Regions from separate parts of the Janthinobacterium sp. Ant5-2-1 genome, predicted to be linked through region 2. Evidence: predicted binding sites of a transcription regulator. Region 2 holds the regulator's gene; the other holds the start of a gene.

The links. Region 2 encodes LexA, which represses DNA repair genes until DNA is damaged. Its sites were predicted from a motif close to ACTGTATNNNNATACAGT; they were not measured.
Region 1: a site for LexA is predicted at 5,817-5,834, ahead of imuA (translesion DNA synthesis-associated protein ImuA). Genes of this name have one in related genera too.

The regions. Positions count from the first base shown of each region.
Region 1 covers NZ_LNCE01000037.1:42,233-50,205, forward strand. Annotated here, with positions in the region: gene ASN89_RS13290 (Do family serine endopeptidase) at 1-669, opposite strand, end outside; gene ASN89_RS13295 (Hsp20 family protein) at 937-1,398, opposite strand; gene ASN89_RS13300 (hypothetical protein) at 1,621-1,971, shown strand; gene ASN89_RS13305 (alpha/beta hydrolase family protein) at 2,055-2,813, opposite strand; gene ASN89_RS13310 (glutathione S-transferase N-terminal domain-containing protein) at 2,883-3,587, opposite strand; gene ASN89_RS13315 (Y-family DNA polymerase) at 3,669-5,156, opposite strand; gene imuA (translesion DNA synthesis-associated protein ImuA) at 5,086-5,796, opposite strand; gene ASN89_RS13325 (putative Na+/H+ antiporter) at 6,003-7,268, shown strand; gene ASN89_RS13330 (GNAT family N-acetyltransferase) at 7,319-7,973, opposite strand, start outside.
Region 2 covers NZ_LNCE01000025.1:58,906-66,878, forward strand. Annotated here, with positions in the region: gene purF (amidophosphoribosyltransferase) at 1-221, shown strand, start outside; gene ASN89_RS09350 (cystathionine gamma-synthase family protein) at 264-1,505, shown strand; gene lexA (transcriptional repressor LexA) at 1,575-2,210, opposite strand; gene rpsF (30S ribosomal protein S6) at 2,486-2,878, shown strand; gene priB (primosomal replication protein N) at 2,899-3,198, shown strand; gene rpsR (30S ribosomal protein S18) at 3,224-3,514, shown strand; gene rplI (50S ribosomal protein L9) at 3,542-3,997, shown strand; gene ASN89_RS09380 (replicative DNA helicase) at 4,133-5,518, shown strand; gene ASN89_RS09385 (DUF47 domain-containing protein) at 5,610-6,236, shown strand; gene ASN89_RS09390 (inorganic phosphate transporter) at 6,276-7,289, shown strand; gene ASN89_RS09395 (MBL fold metallo-hydrolase) at 7,461-7,973, opposite strand, start outside.

The DNA.
Region 1 (7,973 bases), on a different contig from region 2:
CGTCACCGTGCTGTCGAAGCCATAAGGAGAACCGATGGCCAGCACCCACTCGCCCACTTTCAGGTCGCTCGAATGGCCGAGCGGCACGACGGGCAGGTTGTTGGCATCAATCTTCAGCACGGCGATATCCGTCTTCGGATCCGTGCCCAGCACCTTGGCGCGGAATTCGCGGCGGTCGTTGAGCTTGACGGTCACTTCGCGCGCATCGCGCACCACGTGGGCATTTGTCATGATGACGCCGTCCGGGCTGACGATGAAGCCGGAACCGAGGCCGTGCGTGGGCACGTCGCGGCCACCGCGCTGGCCGCCTTGCGGCCCCTGGAAGCGGCGGAAGAATTCGAAGAAGGGGTCGTTGCCGAAGTCGTCATTGCCGGCCTGGGCCGATGGGTCATAAGCCACCTTGGTGCTGCCCGTGACGCTGATATTGACGACGGCCGGGCTGTTGCGCGCGGCGATCTGGCTAAAGTCCGGCAAGGCCACCAGCGGCGCGCTGGCGGCGGGCGCCACGGCAGCGGCCACGAGGGCGGCGGGCGAGCCAGCGGCGGCATTCGCGCCTGCATTGTTTTGATGCACCACCATGGCGCCACCGGCGCCCAGCACACCGATCGCGGCCAGCGCGGCTACGGTGCGTTTGATTTTCAGGGATGCGGTATTCGTTTGCTGTTCCATGAATTGCTCCTCATTCAATGAGATTTTGATGTATGCAATAGTGGGCCACGAGTCTTAGGCGCTGCTTAACATTTTTCTATTTGGAAACAGGCGTTTGCGCCTTTAAGCATGGCTTAATCTGGCGTGTTGCGTGGCGGTCAATGGAAGCCCGAACGGCCTCCGGACGTGACACTGGCCGGATCAACCGGCCAGTATTTTACTGCATGGGGAGGCGATATTGCCTCCCGTTAATGCCAGCGCGTGGCGCCGGGATCAGATCAACTCAGCTCAAGCTGCCTGACGCTGTTCCAGGGTACTGACGGTGGCGCCAGTACCGGCGCCGATCTCGATCTTGCGCGGTTTCAGCGCTTCCGGCACTTCACGCACCAGGTCGATGGTCAGCATGCCGTTTTCAAACGTGGCGCCCGTGACCTTCACATGGTTGGCCAACTGGAAACGCTGTTCGAAATCGCGGGCAGCGATGCCGCGGTGCAAGAACGTGCGCTCGACGCCATCTTTCTGCTTGCGGCCCGTGACATGCAGGGAGTCGCGTTCGGTGATGATGTCGATCTCTTCACGCGAGAAACCGGCCAATGCCATCACGATGCGGTACTTGTCTTCCGACACCAGTTCGATGTTGTACGGTGGATAGCTCGGTTGCGCATCGGCGCGTTGTTCGTTGAGCAGTTGTGCCAAGCGGTCAAAGCCAATGGCGGAACGGTACAGGGGAGCAAGGTCAAAAGTACGCATGATAAATATCCTTTTCAAATGAAGCGATAAGAGGGGCGGACCTCACGATGAGCATCCGCTTGTTACCGATATACGGCCTCTCCAGCTCCTTTCAAGGCCTTGAAATTGGCGAAAAGCGCCCCAGACGCCGCTCAATTTGTAAGAAATTTTTACACAGCCCGTCCTTGGGGATTTTGCATGGCGCCCCCTATGCGGCGCCGGCTTTTGGTGTATGCTGGCGGCATGAATAATGACACCGACATCCAGCTCAGCGGCCCCGTCAAGGCCACCGACGGCTCCGGCCGTGCCCACGACATCAAGGCCATCCGCATCTTCGATGAAGGCTACGGCATCATCGACGTCTACGTCGATTTCGCCGCCCCGCTCGAAGCGGGCGCCTACAAGGACAAGACCCTGGTCGGCCACATCCTGGCCCGCCTGCGCAGCCTCGGCTACGTGGGCCCCGACTTCGGTCATGGCGACCTGGGCTTGCAAGACAAGAAACTGATCGTTCTGGAAGCGCCGGAAGAGTTTTCGGCCTTTGCCGTAAGTAAAGGCTGGAAGGATCTTTCGGCCGAGTTTGACGAGGACTGATCTTTCAATCTATCAACACCATCTGCGCCGCGCCAGCTTCTGCTGCCGCGGCGTTTTTCATGGGCGACCGTTTATTTAGTTACTTAGCTGATATAGCGCGCGCTCCACGCGGCGATGACGTTGGCGACGTAGGCCGCGTCATCGCGCCCCGTCAACAGATGGTCGGCGTCGTCGAGCGAAACGAAGCTTTTCGGGTGCTTGGCCGCCGTAAAGATATCCATCGCATTCGACAAGCTGACCGTCGTGTCGTTCGGCGCGTGCATCACCAGCAGGGCGCGGCGCAGGCCGGCGATGTGTGCCTTTAAACTGTGGCGGCCCGCGTCGTCGACGAATTGCTGGCGGATGCGGAAGGGCCGCCCTTCCAGCTGCACCAGCGCCTCGCCTTCGGCTGCGATTTTTTCCAGGTGGTCGCTGAACATGCGCGTCACGTAGGCGGGCGTGCTCGGGGCGGCCAGGGTGGCGATGGCGGTGGCTTCCGGCACTTGCGCGGCAGCGGCCAGCACGGCAGCGCCGCCCAGGCTGTGGCCGATCAGCAATTGCGGCGCGGCGTGTCTGGCGCGCAAAAAATCGGCGGCGGCGACCAGGTCGTCCACGTTCGACGAAAAATTCGTGGCGGCGAACTCGCCCTCGCTGGCGCCCAGTCCCGTGAAGTCGAAGCGCAGCACGGCGATGCCGTGCTCCGTCAAGCCCTGCGCGATGCGCCGCGCGGCCAGCACGTCCTTGCCGCAGGTAAAGCAGTGGGCGAACAGCGCATAGGCGCGGATGGCGCCGTCGGGTGCATCGAGGCGCGCCGCCAGCACATGGCCGTGCGCGCCGGGAAAATCTTGCCGGGTGGATTTCATTGTCTCAGATCAAAGCTGCCGCGCAGCGCGGCCGATGGCGCATTGTAGCGCCGCCCGGCCACGGCTGTTTTAGCCACGCGATGGTATGTCGAGCCCCTTGATAACGGCAGGCCGGGCCAGGAAAGCATCCAGCACGCGCTGCACATTCGGGAAGTTATTAAAACCGACGAGATCGCCCGCGCCGTAAAAACCCACCAGGCAGCGCACCCAGGGGAAGATGGCGATGTCGGCAATCGTGTACTGGCTACCCATGATCCAGTCGCGGCCCTGCAGGCGCTGCTCGAGTACGCCCAGCAAGCGCTTCGCTTCACCGATATAGCGCTCGAGCGGACGCTTGTCCTCGTACTCCTTGCCGGCGAATTTGTGGAAGAAGCCCACCTGGCCAAACATGGGGCCGATACCGCCCATCTGGAACATCAGCCACTGTAGCGTTTCATAGCGCAGGCCCGCGTCCTGGGGGATGAACTTGCCCGTCTTTTCAGCCAGGTACAGCAGGATGGCGCCCGACTCGAACAGGGCCAGCGGCTTGCCATCGGGACCGTTCGGGTCGAGGATGGCGGGAATCTTGTTGTTGGGATTGAGGGACAGGAACTCGGGCGATGTCTGGTCGTTTGTCTCGAAGCTGACCAGGTGCGGCTCGTACGCCAGGCCCAGCTCTTCCAGCAGGATGGAAACCTTGATGCCGTTCGGCGTGGGCAGCGAGTACAACTGCAGGCGCTCGGGATGCAGTGCAGGCCATTTTTGGGTAATGGGGAAGTCGGAAAGCTGTGTCATGGATATCCTTTGTTTCAATGAAAGATGCGGCGCCGGGAAGCCAGTATAGCCAAGCACGGCAATTTCAGCAGGACAGCCCATTCAGCCAAACAAGCCATGCAAAAACCAGCGCGGCGCGGCGTCTTCTGCGCTGCCGGCGATGCGCTCAAGGTAGACCCAGTAGTGGGCGTGGTCGAGGCCTTCGGCGATGAAATAATCACGCGCCTGCGACTGGCCCCACCAGCCCGCCTCGATGCGTTCGGCAACAGACACCATTTTCAAGGGCGAGCCATAAAACGGCCGGTGCTCGCGCATCAGCAGGGCGATGGGCTGGGCCAGCAGCCAGCCGGGACGGGGCATGCCGGCCAAGCCGGGCGGCAAGTCCGGCTGCGCGTTTTTTGTGCCGACCTTGGCCGGCAGCGGCAGCCACAGGTTGGCCGCTTCGGGACGGTAATCGGCGCGCGGCGCGGCCTGCAAGACATTGTCCGTGCCCAGGCGCGCCACCAGCAATTCCAGCAAGCGCTGGCGCTCCTGCGGCGTGCCGCCCGGCTCGGGGAACAGAGTGTCGCTGGGCGGCGCCATCGGCTGCACCTGCAGCGCTTCCAGGGTCAGGCCGATCACGGGCGCGTCCAGCGCCAGCTGCGCCAGGCGCTCCTTGAGCAGGCGCACCAGATGCTCGTCGCGCCACACGGCCTCGCCCAGCGCCAGGTCGATGACGGTGGGCGGGCGCGCCACCCTGCCCCGCTCGTGCGCCAGCAGCAGCTGAATGCGCTCGACGGCGAATTGCCGCGCGCACAGCCAGCCCGTCATTTGCTGCAGCAGGCGGCGCGCGCCGAACAGCAGCGCGTCGGCGTGCTCCACGCGGTCGAACAATTCCAGGCTGGCGCGAAACGTGGGCGGCGCTTCGAGCCACACGAACAATTCCGTGCTGTGGCCATGCGCATCGTCGAGCATGTCCATCAAGGCTGCGCCGCAACGGCGCTGCAAGCCGGGCCGCGGCAAGTGGCGCAGCTGCCCCAGGGTGCGGCAGCCGATGCCCTCTAACCAGTCGAGCCAGGGGCGCGCAGGCGGCAGCAAGGCGCACGGCAGGCCGTCAAGGCGGCGCATGAGACTGGCCATGCCCAGCACGCGGCCCCGGCGCGTACCGGCGCGCGCCAGCAGCCAGGCGCCGCGCGCCGTGGGCGCGCACGACAGCTGGGCCGTGTAACCGAGCGCGCGCAAGCTGGCCGCGATGTGCCGGCACAGGGCGCGCACGCCGCCGAACAGCCGCAGGCTGGCACCCGCATCGACGAGCAGGGTCGCTTCCTCGCCCTGCGCCACCAGCGGAGAATATTGCAGCAGCGCCAGCGCCACCGCTTGCAGGGCTTGCGCTTCCAGTTCAAGCGAGCGCTCGTGCAGGCGCGCCTGCGGCGCCAGCATCAGCGCGCCCGCGCGACGCATGCCCGGCCGGATACCGGCTGCCCGCGCCAGCGGCGACACGGCCATCACTTGCTCCTGCTCCAGTACCACGCCCAGGTGGTCAGCCGACCAGCGCGGGCAAAATACTTCGAGCGGGAGCCGGGGCAGGCACAGGCCGATCCAGAGTCGCATGGCGTCGCAATAATGAAGGAGGTTGCAGGGGCAGGAACAGGGGCGCGTCGCGCTGCGGTCCCCGGCGCTTGATGAAGCCGATCTCGATGCCGCCGGCGGCCGGGCGCACGGACAGGCGCAGCGGCGCCGGCGACGCATCCTGCGCGCCGTGCAGCGGGCGCAGCATGCAGAACAAGGTATTGCCGCTTTGCGCGGCCAGGTGCAGCCGGCGCAGGCTGTCGGCGCGCACGTGCGGCTGCCAGAACAGCAAGGCGCCGCACGTACCGCTGCGCAAGATGTTTTCCGCCGCCCACAAGGCATCCTTGCTGCCGGCGCTTTTGAGCCACAGCAGCTGCGACGGCGCCAGCCCCTGCGCGACCAGGGCCAGCGCCTGCGGCGGATGGGGTGGCTGCAGCAGCACGATGGGCAAGCCCTGCAGTTGCGCCAGCGCGGGCGCCAGCAAACGCAATTCGCCGCTGCCCGGCTGCTGCACCAGCAGGTCGATCAGGCTGCCGCTGGGCCAGCCGCCACCGGGCAGCTGCGCGGACAAGGCGGCAAAGCCCGTGTCCAGGCAGCGCGTGGCACCCTGTCCCAGCTGCGATGCACGCCATAAAGACGGGTGCAAGGCTTCCGGCGAGGCCATCAATTGAGAATGTTGCATCATTGAATAGAGAGGTTGATACTGTATGCATATACAGTACTATCCGGACCCGCTTTTGACAAGGTTTATCTGACTGTCGCCAGCGCCGGGGCCGCTCCGCCATGTCCGAAAAACCCCGTTTTTAGTATCGATTGCTGTACCATAAGCACTCTCCTTACCGCTCGGCAATGCACCGGGCGGCTTCCTCCGTCCATAAGGAAACGCATTTGACCACCATCCAAATCATCAGCGCCATCGTCTTCGGCCTCGCGCTCATCCACACCTTTGCCGCCAAGTCGTTTGAAACCTTGTCGCGGCGCCATCCCCGCCATGCGGGCCTGCTGCACTTGCTGGGCGAAGTGGAAGTCGTGTTCGGCTTCTGGGCCTTCATTTTGATTATCATCATGGCCTTTGTCTCGGGCAGCGATGCAGCCATCGAGTATGCCGAGTCGCGCCATTACACGGAGCCGCTGTTCGTCTTTGTCGTCATGGTCGTGGCCGCCTCGCGCCCCGTGCTCGACGCCGTGCAGCGCCTGCTAAAAAGCGTGGCGCGCGTGATGCCGCTGCGCACGGAACTGGCCCTCGTCTGGCTGGGACTGGCGCTCGTTCCCCTGACGGGCTCATTGATCACGGAACCGGCCGCCATGACCCTGGCCGCGCTGATGCTGGCGCCGCAAATCTTCCGCCCGGGCATCCCCGAATGGTTGAAATACGGCGCGCTGGGCGTGCTCTTCGTCAACGTTTCCATCGGCGGCACCCTCACCTCGTACGCGGCGCCGCCCGTGCTGATGGTGGCTACCACGTGGAACTGGGACAGCGCCTTCATGGCCAGCCATTTCGGCTGGAAGGCCGCCATCGCCGTGCTGGTCAACGCCACGGGCGTGAGCATTTTGCTGCGCAAATACCTGCACAGCAACACCTCCGACATCAAGCCGAAGGCCGGCGAAGTGGAAGCGCCAAAAGTGCCGCTGGCCGTCAGCCTCGTGCACATGATCGTGCTGGCCGGCGTGGTCACCCTGGCGCACCATCCCGTGCTGTTCATCGGCCTGTTCCTGTTCTTCCTCGGTTTCGTGCAGGCGTATGAACGCTATCAAAGCCCGCTGATCCTGAAGGAAGGCTTGCTGGTGGGCTTCTTCCTTGGCGGCCTGGTGGTACTGGGCGGCATGCAGCAATGGTGGCTGCAACCCATCGTCTCGAGCCTGAAACCGCTGGCCCTGTTTTTCGGCGCCCTGGGCTTGACGGCCATTACCGACAATGCGGCCCTGACTTACCTCGGCTCGCTGATCGTCGGCATGACGGACGAGGCGAAATACATGCTGATGGCCGGCGCCGTGGCCGGTGGCGGCCTGACCGTCATCGCCAATGCGCCGAATCCGGCCGGGGTGGCCCTGCTGCGCCGCGGCTTCAAGGATGAATCGATCGGCGCCGTCGGCCTGCTGGCCGGCGCCCTGCTGCCGACAGCCGTGTCTGCCGTGGCCTTCCTGGCCCTGTAAGTCTTCACGGGGCGGCTGCCGGCCGCCCCCGCTCCCTTCAGTTTCCCTCCTCAGTTGCCTTCATACACGAGGAAATGCAGCCGGTCATAGAACAGGCTGTAGGCATAGTCGAACGTGCCCACGCTGCGAAAACCCTTGTGCAGATACACTTGCAGCGCTTCGCTTTTTTCCCACACGGTCAGGGTAATGCGCGCACAGCCCTTGCGGCTGGCCAGGTCGCGGATTTCATGGAACATTTGCCGGAACAGGCCCTGCCCCCGGTATTTCTCGTCGATGGCCAGGCTGCTGACGAAACAGTCGTCGGCGCGCGCATGCGCGAGCACGAATGCGTCATAGGCATCGTCGAGCGCCTTCATGTCGTCGCGGTAATATGAGACGGCGCCGCAGGCCTGGAACTCGTCCATCGTCGCGGCCGTGAAAAAGCCGATGAAACGCTCGTCCTCGTCATGCAGGCCGTGGATGTGCGCCAGATACGGGTCGATGTTTTGCCGCCGCTGCAATTCGACGAATTGCAAATTCAATTTATTTCCAAACGAGCAGTATTCGAGGTAGCTGGTAGCAAACAGCAGCTTCGCCATGCGGTTCTTCGTCTCGTCATCCAGCAGTTCGCCCGGCACCAGCGTGAGCGGCGCATGCGACAGCAAGTCCGCCTGCGCCTCGTCACCGGATGGGGCGGCATCGCTGACGGCCGGCATGCGGCTGCCG
Region 2 (7,973 bases):
TCTACCAGGATATCGGCGCGCTGAAGCAGGCGATCGCCGACGTCAACCCGGCACTGACCAATTTCGAAGCGTCGTGCTTCGATGGCGTCTACGTGACGGGCGACGTATCGCAGGAATACTTGGACCGCCTGGAATATGCGCGCCACCATCCGAAGGCGGCAGCGCCCGAAGATACGCCGCGTTCCCAGCTGAACCTGAACCTGGCCACGACAGAAGCATAAGTACCTGCCCGGCCGATGCCGGGCTTTTTTTTCTTTGCGATCATGAACGATAAAAAAAACTACGGCTTCACCACCACCATCCTGCATAACGACCGCCGCAAGGGCATCGAGCACGGCTCGCTGCACAAGCCCGTGCATACTTCCGTTGCCTTCGGTTACGCCGATGCGCGCCAGCTGGCTTCCGTGTTCCAGGGCAAGGAAGCGGGCTTCCGCTATGGCCGCCAGGGCAATCCGACCGTCTCCGCGCTGGAAGACAAGGTCAACAAGATGGAAGACGGCGTGGCGACTTTGTGCTTCGCCACCGGCATGGGCGCCATCGGCGCCGTGGTGCAATCGCTGTTGCGCGCCGGTGACCATGTCGTGTCGTCGGCCTTTTTGTTTGGCAACACCAACAGCCTGTGGCAAACGGTGACGGGGCAGGGCATAGCCGTGTCGTTTGTCGACGCCACCGATGTCGCCAACGTGGCGGCCGCCATCACGCCGGCCACGCGCATTGTGTTTGTGGAAACCATCGCCAATCCCCGTACGCAGATCGCCGACCTGGCAAGGATCGGCGACTTGTGCCGGGAGAAGGGCATTTTGTATATCGTCGACAACACGATGACGACGCCATATCTGTTCCGCCCGAAAGCCGTGGGCGCGGGTCTGGTGGTCAATGCCTTGACGAAATCCATCGGCGGCCATGGCAATGCGCTGGGCGGCAGCTTGACGGACACGGGCGTGTTCGACTGGACGCGGTATCCGAACATCTTTGAAAATTATAAAAAGGCGGCGCCCGCCCAGTGGGGCATCGCGCAAATCCGCGCCAAGGCCTTGCGCGACTTCGGCGCTTCGCTGGGGCCGGAAGCGGCGCACCATATCGCTGTCGGCGCGGAAACCATGGCCTTGCGCATGGACCGCACCTGCTCGAACGCCCTGGCGCTGGCGACCATGCTGCAGGCGGACCCGAGAGTGGCGGCCGTGCACTACCCGGGCCTGGCGTCGCACCCGCAGCACGCGCTGGCAACGGACTTGTTCCGCAGCTATGGCTCGCTGTTCAGCTTTGAGCTGAAGGATGGCATCGACTGCTTCGATTTCCTCAATCGTTTGAATTTGGCTATTCCAGCGAGCAACCTGGGCGACACGCGCACCCTCGTCATTCCCGTCGCCCACACGATTTTCTACGAGATGGGTGCCGAGCGCCGCGCCAGCATGGGCATCGCCGAATCCCTGATCCGCGTGTCGGTGGGCATCGAAGATGAGGCCGATCTGCTGGAGGATTTCAGCAGTGCGCTGGATGCATAAGCAGCCGCGCACCATGTAAAAAGGGCCGCGACAGTCATGCTGTCGCGGCCCTTTTTTACGTGCTGCAGTTTAATGCCAGCTGCGCATCAGTCCGACGGCGAGGCCTTCCAACGCAAACTCGTCTTCGGGCGACACGGTGATCACCTTGAAGTCCGGGTTCTCCGGCAGCAGTTCGATGACGGAGCCCGTCTTCTTGTAGCGCTTGACGGTGACTTCGTCGCCGATGCGGGCGACGACGATCTGGCCATTCTTGGCGCTGTCGACCTTTTTCACGGCCAGCAAGTCGCCATCCATGATGCCGGCGTCGCGCATGGACCACCCGCGCACTTTCAGCAGGAAGTCGGGCTTGGCCGAAAACAGGGCCGGGTCCACGTTGTAGCTCGCTTCCAGGTTTTCCTGCGCCAGGATGGGCGAGCCTGCCGCCACCCGGCCGATCAGAGGCAGCGACATCAGCAGCGCTGCCGGCACTTTCGACGGCGGCGCTTCGGCGGCCGCGCCGATCAGGCGGATGCCGCGCGAGGTGCCGGGCGAAATCTCGATCGCGCCCTTGCGGGCCAGGGCCTGCAAATGCTCTTCGGCCGCGTTGGCCGATTTGAAACCCAGTTCATTGGCGATTTCGGCACGGGTGGGAGGGAAGCCCGTGTTTTCAATCGCGTCTTTGATCAGGTTCAGGATTTGTTCTTGTCGTGCTGTCAGCTTGATCATGAGCGGTGGGTGCATACTAAAATGCTGTCTATATGAACAGTCTGTATTTTTGTACAGTATCGTCCACTATGCAAGGGGATTTCCGTGTTTTGGGCGAATTTCGCAAGAAATACTTGTCCATGGGCGCAAAGCGCGGCGGCGCACGGGCTTTTCGGGCGCTTGTGGAAGGAATGATTGAAACGTTTGCAAAAGGCGGTTATAATCTTCGGCTGACCTTCCCACACCCGTCTTGACGCCGGGGTGGGCGATTATCAATCCGACCTGAAGGAGTTTGCATGCGTCATTATGAAATAGTCTTTATCGTCCATCCGGACCAAAGCGAGCAAGTGCCCGCGATGATCGAACGCTACAAAGCCAGCGTAACCACCCGCGGCGGTTCGGTTCACCGCGTGGAAGATTGGGGTCGCCGTCAAATGGCTTACTCGATCCAAAAGCTGCCTAAAGCACACTACATCTGCCTGAACATCGAATGCGACAACGAGACCCTGGTCGAGTTGGAAACAGCATTCAAATTCAATGATGCCGTGTTGCGTCACCTGACCGTTAAAATGAAGAAAGCTGAAACAGCTCCTTCGCCGATGATGAAATCGGTACAACGCGAAGACGCGGCCAAAAGCCACCGCACCGAAGCACCAGCAGCCGCTCCAGCCGCCGCAGCAGCAGCTTAATTCTTGACCGGGATCGTGCGCTGAACCAGCTACAAGTAACCGCCATCATTGCCGAGCGCGAAATATTGCGCTATACCCCGGCAGGGCTGCCGATTGTGAATGCAGTATTGCAGCACAGTTCGCAGCAGATGGAAGCAGGGATTGCCCGTTTGACCGAGTTTGATGTTGCCGCGCTAGCCGCTGGCGAAATTTCAGGCAGGTTCAGTCAGGCAAGCTTGGGTGGGGTGTATCAGTTCACGGGTTTCCTGGCCAGGAAGAGCCGCAACAGCAAGAGTTTGGTGTTTCACATCATTGATTTTAGTGCAGTCAATTCTGACTAGCGCATTTTAGATACAGGAGCCTGACATGGCATTCGGTAAAAAGTTCGACAAAAATAAGCTCAAGCTTAAAGAAAAACGCAAACAGCAAAACCCGTTGTTCAAACGCAAGAAGTTCTGCCGCTTCACCGCAGCTCACGTTGAGCAAGTCGACTACAAAGACGTCGACACGCTGAAAGACTTCGTCCAAGAAAACGGCAAGATCATGCCAGCACGCCTGACCGGTACCAAAGCGCACTACCAGCGCCAAGTTGACACCGCAATCAAGCGCGCTCGCTTCCTCGCGCTGCTGCCATACACCGATCTGCACCACGCTTAATCGGTCAGATATTCCTGGAGAAGAACTATGCAAATCATTCTGTTAGAAAAAGTTGTTAACGTCGGTAACCTCGGCGAAGTCGTCAAAGTCAAAGACGGTTACGCACGTAACTTCCTGATCCCGCAACGCCTGGCACGTCGTGCTACGGCAACCGCTGTGGCTGAATTCGAAGTCAAGCGCGCCGAACTGGAAAAAGCTGCTGCCGCCAAACTGGCCGCATCGCAAGCCCAGGGCGAAAAACTGAGCGGCCTGACCGTTCAAGTTGCTCAAAAAGCTGGTGTTGATGGCCGTCTGTTCGGTTCCGTCACCAACTTCGACATCGCTGAAGCGCTGACCAAGCAAGGTTTTGCTGTTGAAAAAGCACAAATCCGCATGCCTACCGGCCCGCTGAAGATCGTTGGCGAGCACAACGTTTCGGTTGCTCTGCACACCGACGTGGTCGTGGAAGTTGTTATCGCTGTCGTTCCAGACGCGAACGCGTAATTGTCTGCGGGCCTGGCCCGCAAGCATTGCCGCACTATGAAAAGCCGGGTTCGCCCGGCTTTTTTGTGGCCTTTTTTTCGCTCAATTTCAGCCCTTTATTTTTGCCAGCACGCCGAAGCGGGTATAATTCGCGCCATGAACGCCCCCTCTGATCCGCAACTGGATTCCCTCCGTATTCCGCCGCATTCGATCGAAGCAGAACAATCCGTCATCGGTGGTCTGCTGCGCGACAATGCCGCGTATGACCGCATCGCCGACTTCATGCATGCGGAGGATTTCTATCGCTATGACCATCGCATCATCTTCGAGCAAATCGTCAAGATGGTTAACGCTTCCAAGCCAGCCGATGTCATTACTGTTTTTGAAACCCTGACCCAGCTCGGCAAGGCCGATGATGTGGGCGGACTCGCTTACCTGAACGCCATGGCGCAAAACACGCCATCGGCCGCGAACATCCGGCGCTACGCCGAGATCGTGCGCGACCGCGGCGTGCTGCGTAAACTCATCACCGTCGCCGACGATATCTCCGGCACGGCCTTCAGCCCGCAAGGCAAGGAAGTCAAGCAGATGCTTGACGAGGCCGAATCGAAGATTTTCGCCATCGCCGAAGAAGGCGCGCGCGGCGCCCAGGGCTGGACCGCCATCCAGCCTCTGCTGACGCAGGTGGTCGAGCGCATCGACGAACTGTACAGCCGTGACAACCAGAGTGAAATCACGGGCGTGCCCACCGGTTTCATCGACCTCGACCGCATGACCTCGGGTCTGCAGCCGGGCGACCTGGTGATCGTGGCGGGCCGTCCGTCGATGGGTAAGACGGCGTTTTCCGTCAACATCGGCGAAAACGTGGCCATCGACAGCGGCTTGCCCGTGGCCGTGTTCTCGATGGAGATGGGCGGCGCCCAGCTGGCCATGCGTATGCTCGGCTCCGTCGGGCAGCTCGACCAGCACCGTTTGCGTACTGGCCGCCTGAACGACGAAGACTGGCCGCGCCTGACGAATGCGATCCAGAAGATGAACGACGCGCAGTTGTACATCGATGAAACGCCGGCGCTCAATTCCATCGAATTGCGCGCCCGCTCGCGCCGCTTGTCGCGTCAATGCGGCAAGCTGGGCCTGATCATCGTCGATTACTTGCAACTGATGTCGGCCAATACGCCGGGCGACAACCGCGCCACGGAAATTTCCGAGATTTCACGGGGCTTGAAAGGCTTGGCGAAAGAACTCGGTTGCCCCGTGATCGCGCTGTCCCAGCTGAACCGCTCGCTGGAACAACGCCCGAACAAACGTCCTGTCATGTCCGACTTGCGCGAATCGGGCGCTATTGAGCAGGATGCCGACGTGATCCTGTTCATTTACCGCGACGAGGTGTATAACCCCGACTCGCCGGACAAGGGAACGGCCGAGATCATCATCGGTAAACAGCGTAACGGTCCAATCGGCAGCATCCGCCTCACCTTCATGGGGCAGTACACCAAATTTGGCAATTACAGTGGTGGCCTGGCGCTTTACCAAGGCGACTAACACAGCAGCACTGATATTCCATTGGCCGCCCCCGACAACGGGGCGGCTTTCTGTAGTAAATAACACGACTCAATGCTTAACGGAGAATGACATGTTTGGACGCTTGATGCCCACTGAGGGCAAGTTTTTTGAATTGTTTAACCAGCACGCGGAACTGTGCGTCAAGGGCGCCAAAGAGATGCTCGGCCTGATGACCAATTTCGACGACCTGGAAAACCGCGTGCATGCGATCGAAAGCATCGAGAAACAGGCGGACAAAGTCACCTACGCCACCGTGGAAATGCTGCACAAGACCTTCATCACGCCGATCGACCGCGACGACATCCATCAGCTGATCACGCGCCAGGACGACATCCTCGACCTGCTGGAAGATGCGGCGCAAACCGTCTCGCTGTACGACCTGAAGGCCGTCACGCCGGAAGCCAAGCGCCTGGCCGAACTGGTGCTGGCCTGTACCGAAAAAGTGCGCGACGCCGTCGCCATGCTGCACAACATGGACAACTCGCGCAAGATCGTCGCCATCTGCGAAGAGATCGATCGCCTGGAATCGGACGCCGATCACGTGATGCGCGCCGCCATGTCCAAGCTGTTCCGCGACGAACCGGACGTGCGCAACCTGATCAAGCTGAAAGCGATCTACGAAATTCTGGAAACCGTGACCGACCGTTGCGAAGACGTGTCCAATATTATCGAAGGCATCATCGTCGAAAACGCGTAAGCGTTGGGCCTGTCCTGAACCAGAATCAGAAAAGAAACTATAATGACCATACAAATCAGCATCTACGTGCTAGGCCTGTTGATCGTCCTGGCGCTGCTGTTTGACTTCATGAACGGCTTCCACGATGCCGCCAACGCGATTGCCACGGTGGTCTCGACGGGCGTATTGAAACCGCAGACCGCGGTTGCCATGGCCGCCACGTTCAACTTCGTCGCCATCTTCGTGTTCCACCAGCTGACCGTGGCCGCCACAGTGGGCAAGGGCACCATCGATCCGGCCGTGATTGACCAGTACGTGATCTTCGGCGCGCTGATGGGCGCCATCTTCTGGAATTTGTTTACCTGGTACTACGGCATTCCATCGTCGTCCTCGCACGCCCTGATCGGCGGCCTGGTGGGCGCCGCTGTCGCCAAGTCCGGCACGGGCGCGCTGGTCGCGGCCGGCCTGTGGAAAACCGTCGCCTTCATCGTCATCGCACCGGTACTGGGCTTCGTGTTCGGCTCCATCATGATGCTGATCGTGTCATGGATATTCGTGCGTTCGACGCCGCGCAAGGTCGACAAGTGGTTCCGCCGTTTGCAGCTGGTCTCGGCGGCCGCCTACAGCCTGGGCCACGGCGGCAACGATGCGCAAAAAACCATCGGCATCATCTGGATGCTGCTGATCGCCGCAGGCTACTCCAGTTCAGCCGACGCCATGCCGCCGATGTGGGTCATCATCTCGTGCTATACGGCCATCAGCTTTGGCACCCTGTTCGGTGGCTGGCGCATCGTCAAGACCATGGGCCAGAAGATCACCAAGCTCAAACCGGTCGGCGGCTTCTGCGCCGAAACGGGCGGCGCGATCACCCTGTTCGTCTCGACGGCGCTGGGCATTCCCGTGTCGACCACGCACACCATCACGGGCGCCATCGTCGGCGTCGGTTCGTCGCAGAAGATGTCGGCCGTGCGCTGGGGCGTGGCGGGCAATATCGTCTGGGCCTGGATCTTCACGATTCCCGCTTCCGCTTTCGTGGCAGCAGTCGCTTGGTGGATTGGCCACCACATCATGTAAGGCGCCTCTGCAAACCTACTGCGCTGCCCACTATCGAATCTCCGTTGCTCACTGTACTAAAGTACAGCTCCGCTACTCAATCCGATATCGGGCTTGCTCGCTACGGTTTTCAGAGGGCCTTGTGCCAACTGGGCGCATGTATAAAAAAGGGAACCAAAAGGTTCCCTTTTTTTATGCGCCGGCCAGTTCGACCGTCAGCCCCTCGCTGGCGAGGAACACTTGCAAGCCGGCCAGGCGGCTTGCATAGCGGCCCATCACGTCGGCGAATACGGCTTCGAGCTGCTCGTCGCTGCGGGTCGGTTCGTGGTGGGTGCAGTACAGGCGCCTTGCGCCGCAGCGCAGGGCCAGGTCGAAGGCGGCGTCGAAGGTGCCGTGGCCCCAGCCCTGCTTGCCCGGGTATTCTTCGCGCGTGTACGAGCAATCCATGATCAGCGCGTCGACGCCGGCGACCAGCGCGTCGATGCCGGCCTGGCGCTGCGCATTGCGCGCCGCGCAGGCGGCATGCTCGGCATGCTCGGGCGGATGCAGGTTGTAGAACGGTTCATGGTCGCCGCTGAAAAACAGCGAGGCGCCGCCGCAGTCGATGCGGTAGCCGAGGTTGACCACCGGGTGGTTCATTTCGGCGCCGCGCACGCGCGCGCCGCCCACCTCGACGGCCTCGCCGGGCGCCAGGGTGCGGTACTC